Regions from separate parts of the Priestia sp. FSL W8-0524 genome, predicted to be linked through region 2. Evidence: riboswitches for the same ligand, from Rfam matches in the RefSeq annotation. Region 2 holds a riboswitch; the other holds the start of a gene.

Region 1 (9,102 bases), 2.3 Mb from region 2:
GATTCGGGTAAAATAGCAATACCTAGTTCTGCTGCTGTTAATTCAATAATTAAATCCCATTGAGAACTTTTATATGCGATAGAAGGCACAAATCCTGATTTTAAAGCATCTTGAATTAACCGGTCGTGCAGCGTAAATTCTTCACTGAACATAATGAATTTTTCATGCTCCAATTCTTTCATCCAGAAGGAAGAACGTTTAGCTAAAGGATGGTTTTTATGGGCGTATAAAAGGAATCTCTCCTTAACGAACGGGTATACGTGAAAATGCTCATCATGACCGCTTGTGAGAGGAAGCATAACAATCCCCATATCTACACCAGCCTCTTCCACAAGGGCTTCAATTTTTTTTGCTCCAAATTCAATAAGCTCTAGAGATACTTTAGGGTATTGTTCATTAAATGCTTTTGCAATCTTCGGGAAAAACAAGGTCCCGATGAGCGGAGGGATTCCCATCTTGATTTGCCCTGTTTGCAAGTTCATTAAATCGCCCAACAAGTGAGGCATGTCTTTTAACACCGACAGCGCTTTAGTTGCCTGATGATACACGACTTCTCCTGCATCGGTTAGCTTTAATTCTCTTGTTGAACGGTCAAGAAGCTCAAATCCTAGTTCATTTTCTACTTTTTTGACGGCTTTACTTAAAGCCGTTTGTGACAAATGAACTTGCAGCGCTGCCTTTGTAAAATTTTTATGATTCGCTACCTCTATAAAGTATTCTAAGTCTCTGATTTCCATGTGAAACTCCATTTCTGCAAACTGCTTATCCTTTTTTTTTACTCTTTATTTTAACCATTAAATTATTTACTGTAAATGCGCTGATTAAAAAAGGGAGCTATCCAATGAATAAAAACGAGGAAAGGAAATGAACTAAAGTTTCTGTCGAAATTGATTTATAAAACCAATAATCTTTTTATAGAGAAACATAGATTTTGCTACTAGCTGATGAGGAATATAAAGATTTTTGCCTGTACGTTCGGGCAAAAATGCAAAACTTATCAAAATAACTGAAAGCCCAAAGGCTGCAGCTGTAATCTCTATCCAAGAAAACACCATATCATTCCTCCTTTTACAAACCTATTAATAGAATATGTAAAAGTTTGAAAGGAGGTTGTACGATAGACCTATAAAGAGCGTCGTCATTAAGCTCTCTCAAAATAAAATGACGTCAAAGAACGCAGGGCCTGTGCCAAACGTTCTTTGACGTCATTTTATTTTCGCTCTTCAGCTTGATGCTCTTGTTTGTTTTGCTCAGTGAGACGTTTTTGATGAGCTTTTGTTTCTGCACTTACGTGATTCGCATCATTCGGTTGATTCTTCTTTGAACCTCCTGCAGCGTTACTCATTAGACGACACCTCCAGTCCGGTTATGAAACATACCTATAGAATGTGCGTATTTACAAACTTTATACACGGCTATCGATATTACTGCACACGAAAAAAGCAAAGGGAGAGTCACTAAGACTGTTCCCTTTGCTTTTTTACTAGGCGACTTTATCGGTGGTGATAATTTTGTTAATCCAGTCTTTTCCTTCTGTAAACCTTGTAACAAGCATCGCTGTTACTGTATTTCCCGTACTGTTTAAGAGCGTAGCAGGGGCGTCAATAATTGTGGAAATGACCGCAATGATGGGCAGAACTTCTGGCGAAAATCCGTAAATTGTAATGATTAACATTTCGCCAATCATACCGCCTCCAGGAATTGCTCCCATTACGGCTCCAACTAAAAAGGCTACGCCTAATATGCTCAAAATACTCGTAGCAGACGTCATATCTTTGCCGAACAAACTGAATAAGAAAACAATTTTTAGAATACCACCGATAACAGAACCATCTTTATGGGTGTTTGCTCCTAATGGAATCACTGTTTCAGCAATATCCAGAGGCACACCCATTTTCTTTGTTGCGTCTAAATTGACTGGAATAGATGCCGCGGAAGAACAGGTAGCAATAGCAGTGATAGAAGGAGCAGCTGCATTTTTCCAAAACAGCTTAATTCCTGCTTTACCGCCAGCAATCCATGCGTATAGCGTAAAGAAGCCAAAATAGTAAACGATTGCAATTAATAAATAAAGAATAAATGCTCTAGCATACCCTTGCAAGATCTTTGGTCCAAGTTCTCCTACTACAGTAGCAAAATAGCACCCTAAACCAATTGGAGCATAGTACATGACAATTTTAACGACTTTCATCGATACTTCTTGACCCGAAGTCAGAAATTTCGCCATAGGCTGTCCTTTTTCACCAGCCATCGTGGTAGCAATACCGAAGATAACGGCAAAGACAATTAATTGTAAAATATGCTCTTTCGAAAATAACTGAACAAAATCAGGTACAGTAAATGTACTAACAAGCTGATTTAAAAGCGTCATTTTTTCAGCTGTATTTTCACTGTCACCCATTAATTCTTTAATGGCAGAAGTATCTACGTTGTGCAGCGGATTGTAAAGTGATGCGCCTAAAAAGCCTAGAACGGCTGAAACAACAGCAGTGGCGACAAACACAACGGCGATACCTAGCATAATTTTACCAAGACGTTTCATTTCGTTCATGTTTGCGATCGCCGAAGCCACACTAAAAAAGACAAGGGGAACGATAATCATGAACATTAAATTAAGAAACAAATCACCAAAGGGCTTTACGACTGCCACATCGGGCCCGATAGCATATCCTGCTATCCCGCCAATTAAAATAGCGAGAAGCAGAATAAGCGATGATCTGTACGTTTTAAATACACTTAAAACCATATAGATTTCCTCCAAACAACAATAGCTTCTTTACTACGCAAGAACAGCTATCATTTGCTCATTGCATACGTAGTAACGACTGGCTTTACATCTTTACGCACCAAATCTTCGTATGTTTCTCGCTCTACAGCAAGACGAGCTTCTCCATTTTTCACAAATACAACAGCAGGGCGCGGAATACGGTTGTAATTGCTAGCCATTGAATAGTTGTAGGCACCTGTAGAGGATACTGCTAGTAAATCTCCTTGATTAACGCGCGGTAAATCGATATCCCAAATAAGCATATCTCCTGATTCACAGCATTTCCCCGCAATTGATACTGTTTCATCTTTTTTATCCGTCACTCTATTAGCCAAGACAGCTTCATGTTTTGCATCGTAAAGAGCAGGACGGATATTATCGGTCATACCGCCATCAATTCCTACGTATTTGCGTACACCTGGAATCTCCTTCGTTGAGCCGATTGTATAAAGCGTTGTACCTGCTTCTCCTACGATGCTTCTTCCAGGCTCAATCCAGACTTCCGGAAGGGTATAATTCTGTTCAGTTAACGTGCGGCTTAGCTTTTCTGTCAGTGCATCTACATAATACTCAACTGGAAGTGGAGAGTCGCTTTCGGTATAACGAATACCAAAACCACCACCTACGTTTAAAACTTTTACTTCAAATTCCATTTTATCACGAATACTGAATAAGAAATCAGTTAAAATATCAATGGCGCGAGAAAAACCATCTACTTCAAAAATTTGCGAACCAATATGACAATGAATGCCTAAAAGATCGTAGTAAGGCTTTTCTAATGCAGAACTTACCGCTTTCATAGCCTGGTCATTGGAAAGACCAAATCCAAACTTGGAGTCTTCCTGTCCGGTCATAATATATTCATGTGTGTGGGCTTCAATCCCTGGAGTAACACGCAGAAGAATAGATGCTTTCTGTTTGCGCTCAGCTGCTAAGGCATGTAAAACTTCAAGTTCGGTAAAGTTATCCACAACAAAACAGCCAATATTCGCATCAAGAGCCATTTCAATTTCTTCAATCGTTTTGTTATTTCCGTGAAAATGAATGCGTTCAGCTGGATATCCCGCTTCAAGAGCTGTAAATAATTCGCCTCCTGAGACCACATCTAATGACATATCAAGCTTCGTTAAAAGGCTAGCCATTTCCATACAAAGAAACGCTTTCCCTGCATAGGCGATTTGATATGAAAAGCCGCTTCTTTGAAAGGCTGAATGGAAGGCCTTGCATTTCGTCTCAATTAATTCTTGATCGTAGATGTATAGGGGAGTGCCGTATTGTTTTTTCAGTTCGACCGTATCGCACTGCCCAATTTCTAAATGATTGCTGCTGTTAATTTTACTCGTTCCATGTAAGTACATAATCCGTATCCCTCCATTTAAATCATTCAACTATAACTTTGATGGTCAGTAGAAAAACACAAAAAAGACCCGTGAAGTGATGTTCACGCGTCTTGGTTTCATAATAATAAAGTATTATTACATTCTAGGCATCAACATCTCTTCAATAGCTCTCCACAAACCAAGTGGTTTGTGACAGCTCAGCATTTATTCAATACTGAACCAGTATATGAACACAATGGATGTTTATATACTTCGGCACGAAATCCCTTTTACTTATCTTCACAGACTCCATTAGTCTCCAATAAGTGACTCTTGATTTCATGCACCTCTATTCTCAGAGAGGAAAATTATATTTAAATGTAACTCCTATTATATTTCCTTTTCCTCTGTCTAGTCAATGAAAAGTTAAGGCATAGGAATATCAAAGAAGATAAATAAAAAAGCTATGAAGCTTCCAGATAGAATCCAAGCAGCCAGCGCTGTCTTCTGATGAATGATTAAAAGTGAGAACGTGACAATATTGAAGAGAAAAGAACATAGCAGCGACCATCCATAATGATGAGTGATACTGTGATTAACATAAGCAATGAACTCAATCACAGTAAATAAAAGCGCCCATAAAAGAATCCACCACAGCCGGCCGCTTACATGCAGCGGCAGCCTTCCTAAAAAAACCGGTATAACAAACGGATAAATAATTAAGGTTATTCCAAGAGAAACCATTAGGTGATCGGGTAGAAAAAGATGATCAATACCAACAGGGTGAAATACCCATACGCGGTGATGAAACAGCAGCACTTCATAAAGCAAATTCCCCGTGACCCAAAACAGCAAAGTAGGGTAGTATTCTTGATACCTTCGCCACTTGCCAAATAGTAAACCAAGAATGATAAAAAATAATACAAATGAAGATTGCATACGCTCTCCTTAAAATAATGGTTATTTCTTTTTATTTACATATTATAGTGGTTTTATTCTTTCATTTTTTTATTCAGCACCTATAATAGAAAAGCCGTAAGCCACAGCGTTAAAGACGTACTACCACTATTTATGGCTTTCTTCACCCTGTTATAATCTTGGTAAAAGAACTTCTACCGCTTTTGTTTACGAGACGAAAGGAGCTATATGTCAAAGTCAGCAAGGCTTAAAAATAAGCTTAAAATAGCTTCGCCTAGTATGTGACTTCTTTTTTTGCTATGCTAAAATTGCATACATATAGCATGAGAATACTAGAAGAAAGAAAAGGGTGTTTTGGTATGAAAACATACATCGTAGTTGGAGCTGGGGTACTTGGAGCTTCTACGGCATATCATTTAGCAAAAGCAGGAGCAGATGTGACATTGATAGATCGCAAGGATGCTGGTCAAGCTACTGATGCAGCAGCAGGAATTGTTTGTCCATGGCTTTCGCAGCGTCGAAATAAAGCATGGTACCGCTTAGCAAAAGGCGGCGCCAAGTACTATCAAACATTAATTCAGCAATTAGAAGAAGATGGAGAAACGGATACGGGATATAAGCGAGTAGGAGCAATTAGTTTACACACTGATGAACAAAAGCTTAAAAAAATGGAAGAACGAGCATATAAGCGTCGGGAAGAAGCCCCCGAAATAGGCGAGATTACACGTTTATCCGCTAAAGAAACACAGGCTTTGTTTCCGGCTCTTTCGGAAGAATACAGTTCAGTTCATATTAGTGGAGCCGCTCGCGTTAACGGAAGAGCTCTTCGAAACGCACTTGTGAATGCAGCGAAGAAAAACGGTGCAAAAATAATAGAAGGAAACGCAGAACTACTTTATGAAAATAATCAAGTAACGGGCGTTGCCGTAAATGGACAAACCCTTCTAGCAAGTACAACAATCGTGACAGCAGGAGCGTGGGCAAATCAATTACTAGAGCCTCTTGGAGTGAAATTTTTAGCAAGCTTTCAAAAAGCGCAAATTGTCCACTTGCATCTTCCTGATTTAGATACAAAAGACTGGCCCGTTGTAATGCCTCCAAGCGACCAATATATTCTTTCGTTTGAACAAGGTCAAATTGTCATAGGAGCAACACATGAAAACGACACGGGTTATGACTTGAGAGTAACGGCTGGGGGGCTTCATGAAATTTTTTCAAAGGCCTTATTAATTGCTCCTGGCTTAACAGAAAGCACAGTCTTAGAAACAAGGGTAGGGTTTCGACCATTTACTCCAGGCTTCTTGCCAGTCATTGGGGCTCTTCCAGCTTACGAAGGAATACTAGTAGCGAATGGTCTCGGAGCTTCAGGCTTAACGTCGGGTCCTTATCTTGGTTCAGAGCTTGCTAAATTAGCACTTGAAATGGAAATGGAAATTGATCTTAGCGATTATGATGTAAGAGGAGCTATTGAGTCCTAAGCAAATAGAATGAATGAAAACAAATAGAAGTTCGCAAACTATAACTACTATATGATGAAAGGAAGTAGATTGTTTGCGAAAGGTTATGATAAGTGCAGCAGCAGCTTTTTTATTTATGAGCGGGACGCCTGTATTAGCGGAAAACAATCCTCAGCCAGAAACAAAAGACGTGCAGCTGACGTCTCAGCAAAAGCAGGAATTATCCGTTCTGTACAAAGAAATGTTCGAAAAAAAGAAAGAAATACTTTCAAAATATGTGGAGTACGGCGTGCTAAGCAAAACGGAGAGTCAAAACATTTCTTCACATATGGAAAATCGCTATCAGCATATGGAGAAAAATGGGTTTGTTCCGAAGCGGCACTGTCATAAAATGCATCATTCAAAGTAATTCCTATTCACATAAAAAAGCGCCTATACAGGCGCTTTTTTTATGTGAATGAATGGAAAATATCTGCTTCTTTATCTAGTAAATTTTAAACGCCTCATGTAAAATTAAGAGAATGAGAACGATTAGGAAAGATGCTAGTGAGGGGTAGGTAAATATGAACGATGAACGAAAATAAAAAAATAGTCCGATTACATGCAGAAAATCATTCAGCTGAGGCTCTAGGAATCATATTTGCTTACAAACAAAAAGGTGACCACCTTGTTTACAGTATGTATCAAGGAGAAAGCGTTTCTGAGCAAAAAATACCTCTAGAAGAATGGGTCTCGTATGAGCATTTTTTCGAAGCGCTAAATAAAAAGAAAACGCTTATGTACGAGCTTCAAATAAATGATAAACGCTATGTAGTAAACTTAACCCCTTTATCTTACACAGAAAAGCCTGAAATTATGGGACATTGCGTTAATATAACTACTTATCAAGAGAAAAAAGAACAGATTCAGCCTTTTATTTATCATAACGCAGATGCTGTTGCTATCGTTGACTTAGAGGGTAAAACGCTTCAAGTGAACCCTGCGTTTGAGAATACATTTGGCTGGACGTTTGAAGAAATTCATCAAAAGCCTCTTCCGATTATACCTTCGTTTTTAAAGGAGCCCGTGTGCGAACTTCACAAGACTATTCAATCAGGGGAATCGAAAACGGAATTTGAGACGGTAAGACAGCATAAAGACGGGCATTTAATTAATGTAAGCGTCACACTATTTCGCGTTGAAAATATGAATGATTGGCCGTTATGCATTGCGTTTGTCTATCGAGATATAACATCGCGCAAGCAGGATGAGACGGCTTTAAAAGAAAGCGAACAGCGCTACCGAAGTTTGATTGAGTTATCCCCGGAAGCAATTATCGTTCATAGTGAAGGTAAAATTGATTATATCAACCCTGCAGGAGCTAAAGCACTAGGATACAAGAATCCTCAAGATGTATTAGGAGCTTGTGTTTATCAGTTTGTTCACCCTGATTACTATGATGTTGTAAAACAGCGAATTTATCGAATGAAAACAGAAAATAAATCTGTGGATCTGCAGGAAGAAAAGTTTATTCATAAAGACGGTCATACGATTGATGCCGAAACCATTGCCTTTCCTATTCCGTATATGGGAAAGCAGGCCATTCAAGTTTTGTTTCGTGATATTACAGAACGTAAAAAAACTGAAAAATTGCTGCGTGAATCCGCTCAGCTTTCCTTAGTCGGACAGTTAGCAGCGGGTATCGCTCACGAAATCAGAAACCCTCTAACAGCGGTAAAAGGATTTATGCAGTTATTAGAAGAAACGAGCGGTCAGCCTTACTATGTAGAAATGATAAATCATGAGTTAGATAGAATCGAATTGATTGCCGACGAGTTCTTGAGTCTTGCAAAGCCTCAGGCGAAAACCTACAAAGACAAACACGTCCAAGATATCTTAGAGAACACGTTAAAGCTAGCTGAGGTGCAGGGGATTACAGAGAAAATTCACGTAAAGAAAGAGATTGATCTTCATCTTCCTCTCGTATTATGCGAAGAAAACCAGTTAAAACAGGTCTTTAGCAATATATTTAAAAATGCCGTCGAATCTATGCCAAGTGGAGGAACTGTAACGATTCAACTAAAAAGATTTAATCAGGAGAACCTTGTTGTCCGGTTTAGCGACGAGGGGCCAGGCATCACGCAGGAACGAATGCAGCATTTAGGAAAACCTTTTTATAGTACGAAAGAGAAAGGAACGGGGCTTGGACTGATGGTGTGCTATAAGATCATTCGAGAACATAGAGGAGAAATTAACTTTGTAAGTGAACTTGGAAAAGGAACTACCGTAGACATTCTTTTGCCTTTTAAAAAGTAGATTCTACTTTTATAAGCATGAAACCTTTTCTAAAGGGGAATACATGTTAGTGAACGAATAATGAGGTTAAAATAGGAGGGAATACGATGGAACGTATTGAAACGGGAGAGATTTTTACAATTTTAGATGAAAATGATCAAGAGCAAGATATTGAAGTGCTTGGAAAAATGACGATTGAAGGCCACGATTATATTGCCGTTGCGTTTGTGGAAGAAGTTTTAATTGAAACAGAAGAAGAAATTGATGTTTTCTTTTTAAAAATTGAAGATGATGGTGAATGGTCTTCAATTGAAGATGATGATGAGTTTGAAAAAGTATCAGCCGTATTTGAGGAAATGACATCCGC
Region 2 (9,102 bases):
ACAAACGAATGGAAAAGCTTACGTCACGCAGCCGATGTTGGGCCAAGTGTTGGACTCGTTTCCATTGACCATTCTTCGCTTTCCAAGCACATGAAGGCTCTTAATTACGCCATTATGAAACGTATTTTTGAAGTCATTGTCGGGAAGCTCAACCGAGCTACTCGTCGCACCCTCAAGATGAAAAAAATACCGATGGCAGTGGATTCGACAACGGTAACAGTCGGGAAGACACGCCTACCATGGGCAGTTTATCACGGCGAACGCGCGGGCATTAAACTGCATGTTAGCTTCACCAACGAAACTGCGATGCCTCTTCAAGTTGTCGAAACAACCGGATTAAAACATGACGGACCCGTTGGTACATGCCTTGAGGATAAACGCTTTATCTTCATAGGCGACCGTGCCTATTTTTCCATTGAAAAAGTCGATCGCTACGTGACAGAGAAAGAAAAACAACATTTTGTCATTCGCTTAAAAGAGAATATCCAGTTAAATCGCAAAAAAGCGCTGAAAGGTACACGTAAAAAGGATTCGAATGTGACCGGCGATTTTACGTGTATCCTTGGTACCCCACAAAAACAGACAAAGACACGCCAGCGTGTCGTGCAATTTACCGATCATGACGGTAAGGAGATACGCGTTGTGACAAGCTTGATGAACGTCACGGCAGAAGAAATTGCCGACATGTATAAAGCACGCTGGGCCATTGAATCGTTCTTTCGCTGGATCAAACAAAACTTAAATGTACCGATTTTATTCGGTACAACACCAAACGCCGTGTTCAATCAGTTGTTCACCGCACTCATCGCCTACGTTTTACTAAAGTTTTTACATATACAAGGTAGCAAGAAAAACACACGAAAACCCTTATCATTTGCAGGGTTCACACGTCTGTTTCTTTGCGCTACCCTGCCTTTAGAATGGCGAATAGCCATCTATGAAACACTTGAATTCTATCAAAAACTATACGAAGGAGTTTCTGGATGATTTTGGTTAATCAACACGTGTGATAAAATATAAATTTATAAAATTTTATATTTGTTAACGCTTACTACATTGATGTTAAAGATTTTTTCTTTCTATTATAATATCGCTTGCCACAGTTAAGTAAGCGTTTACTTTATACTTTTATTGTAAACAAGTTCACAAAACATTTACACAGGTAAAAGTACCCTTTTAAAAGTAATTTTATGGATTTTTTATCTTTACATCTAACTCTTTTTACCATAATAAAGATCCTCTTACATTTTATTAAAAAAATGCGTGAGAGGTTTTTTAGATTTGTATATAATAGTAGTAAAGAAAGAGGGGAAAGCATGAGCAATTTACAAACAGAATCACAGCAAGAACTTGAAGAGACGATGGAAACATTAGAACCTAATGCCGCAGCTGAAACAGAGAGAGCTCTTGATCACGTTCCATATTTTGGATACAGTCTTTTGCGTGACGTGTTGATTCCAGAGCTTCTTGGAGACGAAACGAATACCATCTCATACTGGGCAGGAAAACACCTTGCGCGTAAATATCCATTAAATACAATGGATGAAATCGTCGCTTTTTTTAAAGCAGCTTCCTGGGGAACACTGACGCTTGCCAAAAAAGATAAATATTCACTAGAGCTTGAGTTATCAGGTGATGTGGTCAGCAAAAGATTTCAGCAGGAAACTTGTTCATTTCATCTTGAGTCAGGATTTGTGGCTGAACAGATTCAGCGTCAAAACAACTGCCTAACAGAAGCCTACTTAACACCTAAAGAAAAGAACGGAAAAGTGCTGATTTCCGTGCAGTGGGACCGAAAAGATATCTTACCTACCGAAACCCGTGCGGAGCGTTATAAAAAGTAAGAAATACGTATATATAAAAGACGTGGAGATACCACGTCTTTTTTCTCTTCTTTATACTTGCACTGCCTGCTGCTCTTCTAATTCAAATGCTACGTGAAGCGTCTCAACAGCTTTTACCATATCAGCATGCGGTACAACTGTAGATACTTTAATTTCAGACGTGCTGACCATCTTCACTTCAATTTTCTCTCCTGCCAGCACTTCAAACATTTCGGCTGCAACACCTGGATTAGATATCATGCCAGATCCCACAATCGATACTTTAGCCAGACTGCTTTCATGTTCAATACGCGTATACCCCAAGGTAGATTTATACTCTTTTAAGACGGCAAGAGCAGCTTCTACGTCTACAGTTTTAATAGAAAATGAGATAGAGAGGCGATTATTAGCCGTTACGTTTTGAATAATAATATCCACGTTTAACTGTTCTTTTGCTAATGCTGTAAAAATAGTAGAAAGAGTTTGTAACTCGTTGTTTAACCCTTCAATTGTCACCCGTGAAATATTATCTTCAAACGCAATTCCTCTTACGACTAAGTTTTGTTCCATTGAAACTTCCTCCTCAACAATCGTTCCATTCTCGTTTTCTAAGCTTGAACGCACTTCTAGCGGTACCTGATAATTTTTTGCAAACTCAACAGCGCGCGGATGCAGCACCCCTGCTCCTAAATTGGCTAATTCTAACATTTCGTCATATGAAATAGAATGAAGTTTACGAGCATCTTCTACGTAGCGCGGATCCGTCGTAAACACTCCTGTTACGTCTGTATAAATATCACATTTTGCAGCTTTTAGTGCCGCGGCAAGAGCTACTGCCGTCGTGTCAGAGCCGCCTCGACCTAATGTTGTAATGCTTCCATCTTCTGAACAGCCTTGGAATCCAGCTACTACTACGATTCGACCTCTATCTAATTGGCTTTGAATACGAGTCGTGTCAATGTGCTGGATTCGTGCATTGCTGTGAACTGCTTCCGTCTGGATACCAGCTTGCCAACCTGTTAGCGAAGTGGCTTCATGACCTTTGAATTGAAGAGCCATTGTTAACAGGGAAATCGTTACTTGTTCTCCAGTTGTAAGAAGCATATCCATTTCGCGTTTACTTGGACTGTCCGTAATATCACTTGCTAATTTCACCAGTGCATCTGTGGTTTTGCCCATTGCCGATACAACAACTACTACTTGGTTACCGCGCTCTGCTTCTTGAATAACACGGTTTGCTACATGTTGAATACGTTCAACAGAACCAACAGATGTTCCACCAAATTTTTGAACGATTAATGCCATAATTTTGTTCATTCCTTTTCAATAAATTTGCATATGCAGGATGATGAGAAGCTAAATTTTTTTACTCAGACAATAAAAAAAGCAATGAGATGAGCTCTCATTGCTTAACGAACGAAAATTATAAAACATAACCGTCCACTGCCGTGAGATAGCTCTCCAAGAATCTACATCTTGACAATCCTACGTTTATTCAACGCAGAACCAGCAATCATTACTATGAGGTAATGTTCACTTCGGCAAATTTCCCTTTCCGCATCGTTCATAAGGGCTCATACCCTTCCTGATGCGTACTGATTAAATTTGCACCTCTATCTTCACTTCATTTGATGAAGTGTCGTATGAAATTAGTTAATAGCTTATCAAATATTTTCTATTATTTCAAGACTATTTTTGCAATGTTTCATAAATTTTTTCAGCAATGTTCTGAGGAACACCTGAATTTCGAATATCTTCAATCGTTGCTTCTTTCAATTTTTTCACCGAACCAAAATGCTTTAACAAAGCTTTTTTACGCTTTTCTCCCACTCCCGGAATGTCGTCCAGAACTGACTGAAAAGCGGACTTAGAGCGCACTTGACGGTGGAAGGTAATCGCAAAGCGGTGAACTTCATCTTGAATTCGCTGAAGCAAATAAAATTCTTGACTATTGCGTTCAAGCGGTATGATTTGAGGAGGCTCACCAATCATCAGATTGGAGGTTCTGTGCTTATCATCTTTGACAAGACCTGCTGTAGGCACTAAAAGTCCCAATTCATTTTCGAGAACGTCCTGGACTGCAGCTAAATGCCCTTTGCCTCCATCTACAACAATTAAATCCGGAAGCGGAAGGCCTTCTTTTAACGCTCTGGAATACCGTCTGCGAACGACTTCCCTCATGGAACTGTAATCATCTGGTCCCTTTACGGTCTTAATTTTATATTTGCGATATTCTTTCTTTTCCGGTTTCCCATCAACAAAAACAATCATCGCAGAAACTGGGTCTGTTCCTTGAATATTTGAGTTATCAAATGCTTCAATCCGATAAGGAGCGGCAATTCCAAGCTCTTCTCCTAACCGTTCAACTGCGCCAACTGTACGCTCTTCATCTCGTTCAATTAAATAGAATTTTTCACCGAGCGCAATCTTTGCATTTTTACACGCAAGTTCTACTAATTCTTTCTTTTTGCCTCGCTTTGGATGCTGAACCTCTACTTCTACTAACTTCTCAGCTAACTCTGCATCAATCGTTGCTGGAACCATCACTTCTTTTGGCTTAATATTTTTGGCATAAAACTGACCGATAAAAGTTAAGAAATCTTCTTCTGGCTCTTTATAAAAAGGAAACATAGAAACTTCTCGCTCAATTAATTTCCCTTGGCGAATAAAGAAAACTTGAACACACATCCAGCCTTTATCGTAAGAATAGCCAAACACATCTCGATTAACAAAATCATTAAACGTTACTTTTTGCTTTTCCATTGTCGCTTCGATATGAGCAATTTGATCTCGGTATTCTTTAGCCCGTTCAAAGTCAAGTTCTTCTGAAGCTTTTAACATTTTTTCAGTTAACTCTGTTTTGACATGCTCATATCCACCATTTAAAAACCGCGTGATATTTTCAATAATTTGTTTGTTTTGCTCTTCTTTTACCTCTTTTACGCAAGGAGCTAGACATTGCCCGATATGGTAATACAAACAAGGCCTATCTGGCATAGTGGAGCACTTTCTTAACGGATAAATGCGATCAAGAAGCCGCTTTGTTTCATTTGCTGCTTGAACATTAGGATAAGGACCGAAGTATTTCCCTTTATCTTTTTTTATTTTTCTTGTAATAACAAGTCGGGGCTGTTTTTCAGCTGTAATCTTAATAAACGGATAGCCCTTATCGTCTTTAAGCATAATATTGTATTTTGGGTCATGCTTTTTAATTAAATTCATTTCTAAAATAAGCGCTTCTAAATTAGAAGATGTGACGATATATTCAAAGTCGACAATGTCGTTTACAAGTCGAAGCGTCTTTCCGTCATGAGATCCGGTAAAGTAGGAACGTACTCGATTTTTTAATACTTTTGCTTTTCCTACGTAAATGACCGTTCCATATTTATCTTTCATCAAGTAACAGCCGGGCTGATCCGGTAAAATAGCCAGCTTTTCTTTTAAATAATCGTTCATACTTTTCTCCTTCCTCTTCTCTTACTCTGTCCATCTATACAATCGCTTATGAAGCGTAACCTACATTCTTGCCTGTCTTAATACATGTACATAAGCTGGATTTATGGCGGTGTTCCTTACATCTAGTATAAAACAAACGAACGCATATTCGCTAAATAAAAGTATTCCCAAAAGAGAAAAAGTGGAGAAAAAGAAAAAAACCTAGCCTGAGCTAGGTTTTGACTTACGCGTGTTTATTAATTAATTCTGTTAATGCTTCTTTTGGTTGGAAACCAACTACTTGATCAACTTTCTCTCCATCTTTGAATAATACTAAAGTTGGGATACTCATAACACCAAATTTTCCAGCTGTTTCTTGATTTTCATCAACGTCTACTTTTACGATTTTAACTTTATCGTTAAGTTCGCCATCAATTTCTTCAAGAACTGGAGCAATCATTTTACATGGGCCACACCATGGTGCCCAAAAGTCAACAAGCACTAGGCCTGATTTAATTTCATCTGTAAAGTTTTTATCTGTAGCATGTGCAATAGCCATTTTAATTCCTCCTAAATATATGCAATATCCAAATTCTACTCACAGTATATCACCTTCAAATAAGGTTTGCTAACTTTTTGCTTACATTTATACTGTTTATTCTCCGCTCTAGTTTGTACAATTTGCCTAAAAATATGCGTAGAAAATTTCGTTTCCCATGAGGCTGAGACCTGACTAAATGAATCCAAAGACGAACAAATAGTATACATGGGTTGAACCGCTTGCGACACCGCAGTTGATTTCCATGCAAGACTTCGCTTTTCTAGCAGGAGTCTTCGCCTTGCCCTCCAATCACCTGCTAGAAAGACCTACCCTGCGTTTACCCTAACAAAAAAAACGAACCACTAATCAAAAATCTTGATCAACGGTTCGTTCTTCACTTCGTCTCAAATACTTTTGTCCGAGAATCTTACGCAGACTGTACTTTCAGCTTTTTAAATTCTTCCGTTAGCAGAGGCACTACTTCAAATAAATCTCCAACGATTCCGTAGTCAGCTACTTTAAAAATATTCGCTTCAGGATCTTTATTGATTGCAACAATAATTTTTGAATTTGACATACCTGCCAAATGCTGAATAGCACCTGAAATTCCGCAGGCAATGTATAAATCTGGTGTGACTACTTTGCCCGTCTGACCGATTTGAAGAGAATAGTCGCAGTAATCTGCATCGCACGCTCCGCGAGACGCTCCAACAGCTCCATTTAACACGTCCGCTAGTTCTTGGAGAGGTCCAAAACCTTCCGTGCTTTTTACACCTCGACCACCTGCAATCACGACTTTTGCTTCGGACAAATCAACCCCTTGCGTTGCTTTGCGTACGACTTCTTTTACAACAGTACGCAGGTTTTTGATTTCAACATTTAAATCCTCTACATCACCTGTACGCCCCTCATCTTTTGCAAGCGGTGAAATATTATTTGGACGAATCGTGACAAACGTAAAAGCATCGGTCATGATTTTCTTCTCAAATGCTTTACCAGAATAAATTGGGCGAGTGAAGACTACTTGATCCCCTCCCACTTCTACATCCGTCACATCCGAGATAAGTCCTTTATCTAAGCGAGCTGCCAGTTTTGGCGCTAGATCTTTGCCAAGAGCCGTATGCCCAAATACGATAGCTTCAGGCTGTTCACTTTCAATGATGGCTAATAATGCCTGAGCGTAACCATCCGATGTGTAAGCAGCTAAATCTTCATGCTCCGTCACAACAACTTTATCTGCTCCGTATGCAATAAGTTCTTCACTTAAAGATTTTACGTCCTTTCCTACTAACGCTGCAATAATTTCTCCCCCGTCAGCTACAGTAGACGCTGCGGAAATCGCTTCAAACGATACGTTTCGTAATCCCCCATCACGTGCTTCTCCAAGAACTAACACTTTGCGTCCCATTACAATACCCCCATTGTTTTGACTTTTGACTTATTAAATGACTTTTGCTTCCTTATGCAGTAAATTGACCAGCTCTGTTACTTGATCTTTTATATCTCCTTGTAATACGCGCCCCGCGTCTTTTTTCGGAGGTAAATAAATTTCAATTGTCTTTGTTTTTGCTTCTACATCATCTTCATCTAAATCTAAATCGTCTAATTCCACTTCAACCAACGGTTTCTTCTTTGCTTTCATAATCCCTGGAAGAGATGGATAGCGAGGCTCATTAAGTCCCTGCTGAGCTGTTACTAAAAGAGGAAGCGACGTTTCAATAACTTCCGAATCTCCTTCCACATCGCGTACAACCGTCACTTTTTCACCTTCAATATCCAGCTTTGTAATCGTTGTAATATAAGGGATTTCTAACTGTTCTGCTACGCGCGGTCCCACCTGGCCTGAACCTCCGTCAATCGCTACGTTTCCTGCTAAGATTAAATCAGGAGATTGCTCTTTTAAGTACTGTGCCAGCAGCCTAGAAGTCGTGTACTGATCGCCATCTTCTATGTCATCTTCCGTATTGATTAAAACCGCTTTATCTGCTCCCATAGCCAAAGCTGTTCGGAGTTCTTTTTCTGATTCTTCCCCTCCTACACTCACGACCGTAATCTCTCCGCCATGCTTTTCCTTTAGCTGAATAGCCTCTTCAACTGCATACTCATCGTAAGGATTAATAATAAATTCAGCTCCATCTTCAACAATTTGACCATTTTTTAGTGAAAGTTTCTCCTCTGTATCGAACGTTCTTTTTACTAACACATAAATATTCATTCAATTCCCCTCCTAAGCTTATTTTCCTAAAAATTTAGGCTGGCGCTTTTCAATAAAAGCGGCTACGCCTTCTTGAGCATCACGGCTTTTGAATACGCTTCCAAAAAACTGTGCTTCTTTTTTGATGCCGCTGTAATAAGCATCTGTTTTTACATGTTGAAGCAGCTGCAAGGTAGCTTTAACAGAGATTGGGCTTTTTTTGGCAATTTTTCTAGCAAGTAAAAATGTTTCATTGATAAGCTGACTTTCTTCAAAAGCTGCGTTTGCCAATCCTAACTCCACTGCCTCGCTGCCCGATATTGGATCACTTGTCAGCATCATCTCACAAGCCTTATGAACCCCTACATAACGAGGCAATCGCTGAGTTCCTCCAAACCCTGGTATAATTCCTAACTGAAGTTCAGGCAAGCCCAGCTTAGCATTTTCTGTTACCAAACGGATATGGCAGCTCATAGCAAGCTCTAATCCTCCGCCTAAAGCAGCTCCATGAATAGCTGCAATAACTGGTTTTGGGTAATTTTCAATATACTCAAAGAGCTCTTGGCCGTTAACAGCAAGTTTCTCGTAATCTTTTTCCTGCTGCAGTGATGTAAACTCTTTTATATCAGCTCCAGCACAAAAGAATTTCCCTTCGCCTTTAATGACGATAACCCTTGTCTCTTTGCTATCTTCTAAATGTTTTAAAACACTTGAAAGATCTTTTAATAAATCTTGAGACAAAGCGTTAGCAGGTTGTCTATTCAACGTAATGAAGCTTATTGCATCAACAGTTTCAACCTGGATAATCTCCATTTGTTTCCCCCACCCTTTCTTTCTATTTTCATTACCTTGCGCTTCTCCCCTCGCAAGGGAGCAGCAGGCTCACTTACGATTATGAGCCGCTGCAGCCGTTTAACAGCAGGGAATGGACTTTATCTACCGATTCTATTAGACCATATCGATGATCGTTCATTACCCATGTTGTGACAGTTTCATCAATCGTTCCAAAAATCATCTGTCGCGCAAGACGAATATCTATATTTTCAGAAAACTCACCCGTTTCGATTCCTGTCTGTAAAATAGAATCAATGAGAGTCAGATAATCTTTT

Evidence for each region. Region 2 has a riboswitch for lysine ahead of NST66_RS22900 (aspartate kinase). Riboswitches for the same ligand answer to the same signal wherever they lie in the genome.
Region 1: it holds a riboswitch for lysine, as region 2 does, so the genes downstream of both, lysA (diaminopimelate decarboxylase) here and NST66_RS22900 (aspartate kinase) in region 2, are expected to answer to the same signal.

The regions. Positions count from the first base shown of each region.
Region 1 is NZ_JBBOUG010000001.1:2,050,968-2,060,069, forward strand. Features, by position in the region: gene NST66_RS10270 (LysR family transcriptional regulator) at 1-737, opposite strand, end outside; gene NST66_RS10275 (hypothetical protein) at 870-1,055, opposite strand; gene NST66_RS10280 (hypothetical protein) at 1,211-1,345, opposite strand; gene NST66_RS10285 (dicarboxylate/amino acid:cation symporter) at 1,484-2,746, opposite strand; gene lysA (diaminopimelate decarboxylase) at 2,797-4,125, opposite strand; lysine riboswitch at 4,264-4,446, opposite strand; gene NST66_RS10295 (CBO0543 family protein) at 4,513-5,025, opposite strand; gene NST66_RS10300 (NAD(P)/FAD-dependent oxidoreductase) at 5,364-6,482, shown strand; gene NST66_RS10305 (YckD family protein) at 6,556-6,870, shown strand; gene NST66_RS10310 (PAS domain-containing sensor histidine kinase) at 7,032-8,756, shown strand; gene NST66_RS10315 (DUF1292 domain-containing protein) at 8,843-9,102, shown strand, end outside.
Region 2 is NZ_JBBOUG010000001.1:4,376,078-4,385,179, forward strand. Features, by position in the region: gene NST66_RS22890 (IS4 family transposase) at 1-987, shown strand, start outside; gene NST66_RS22895 (YslB family protein) at 1,317-1,844, shown strand; gene NST66_RS22900 (aspartate kinase) at 1,896-3,128, opposite strand; lysine riboswitch at 3,270-3,447, opposite strand; gene uvrC (excinuclease ABC subunit UvrC) at 3,513-5,279, opposite strand; gene trxA (thioredoxin) at 5,503-5,817, opposite strand; gene NST66_RS22915 (electron transfer flavoprotein subunit alpha/FixB family protein) at 6,227-7,207, opposite strand; gene NST66_RS22920 (electron transfer flavoprotein subunit beta/FixA family protein) at 7,241-8,014, opposite strand; gene NST66_RS22925 (enoyl-CoA hydratase) at 8,033-8,806, opposite strand; gene NST66_RS22930 (TetR/AcrR family transcriptional regulator) at 8,886-9,102, opposite strand, start outside.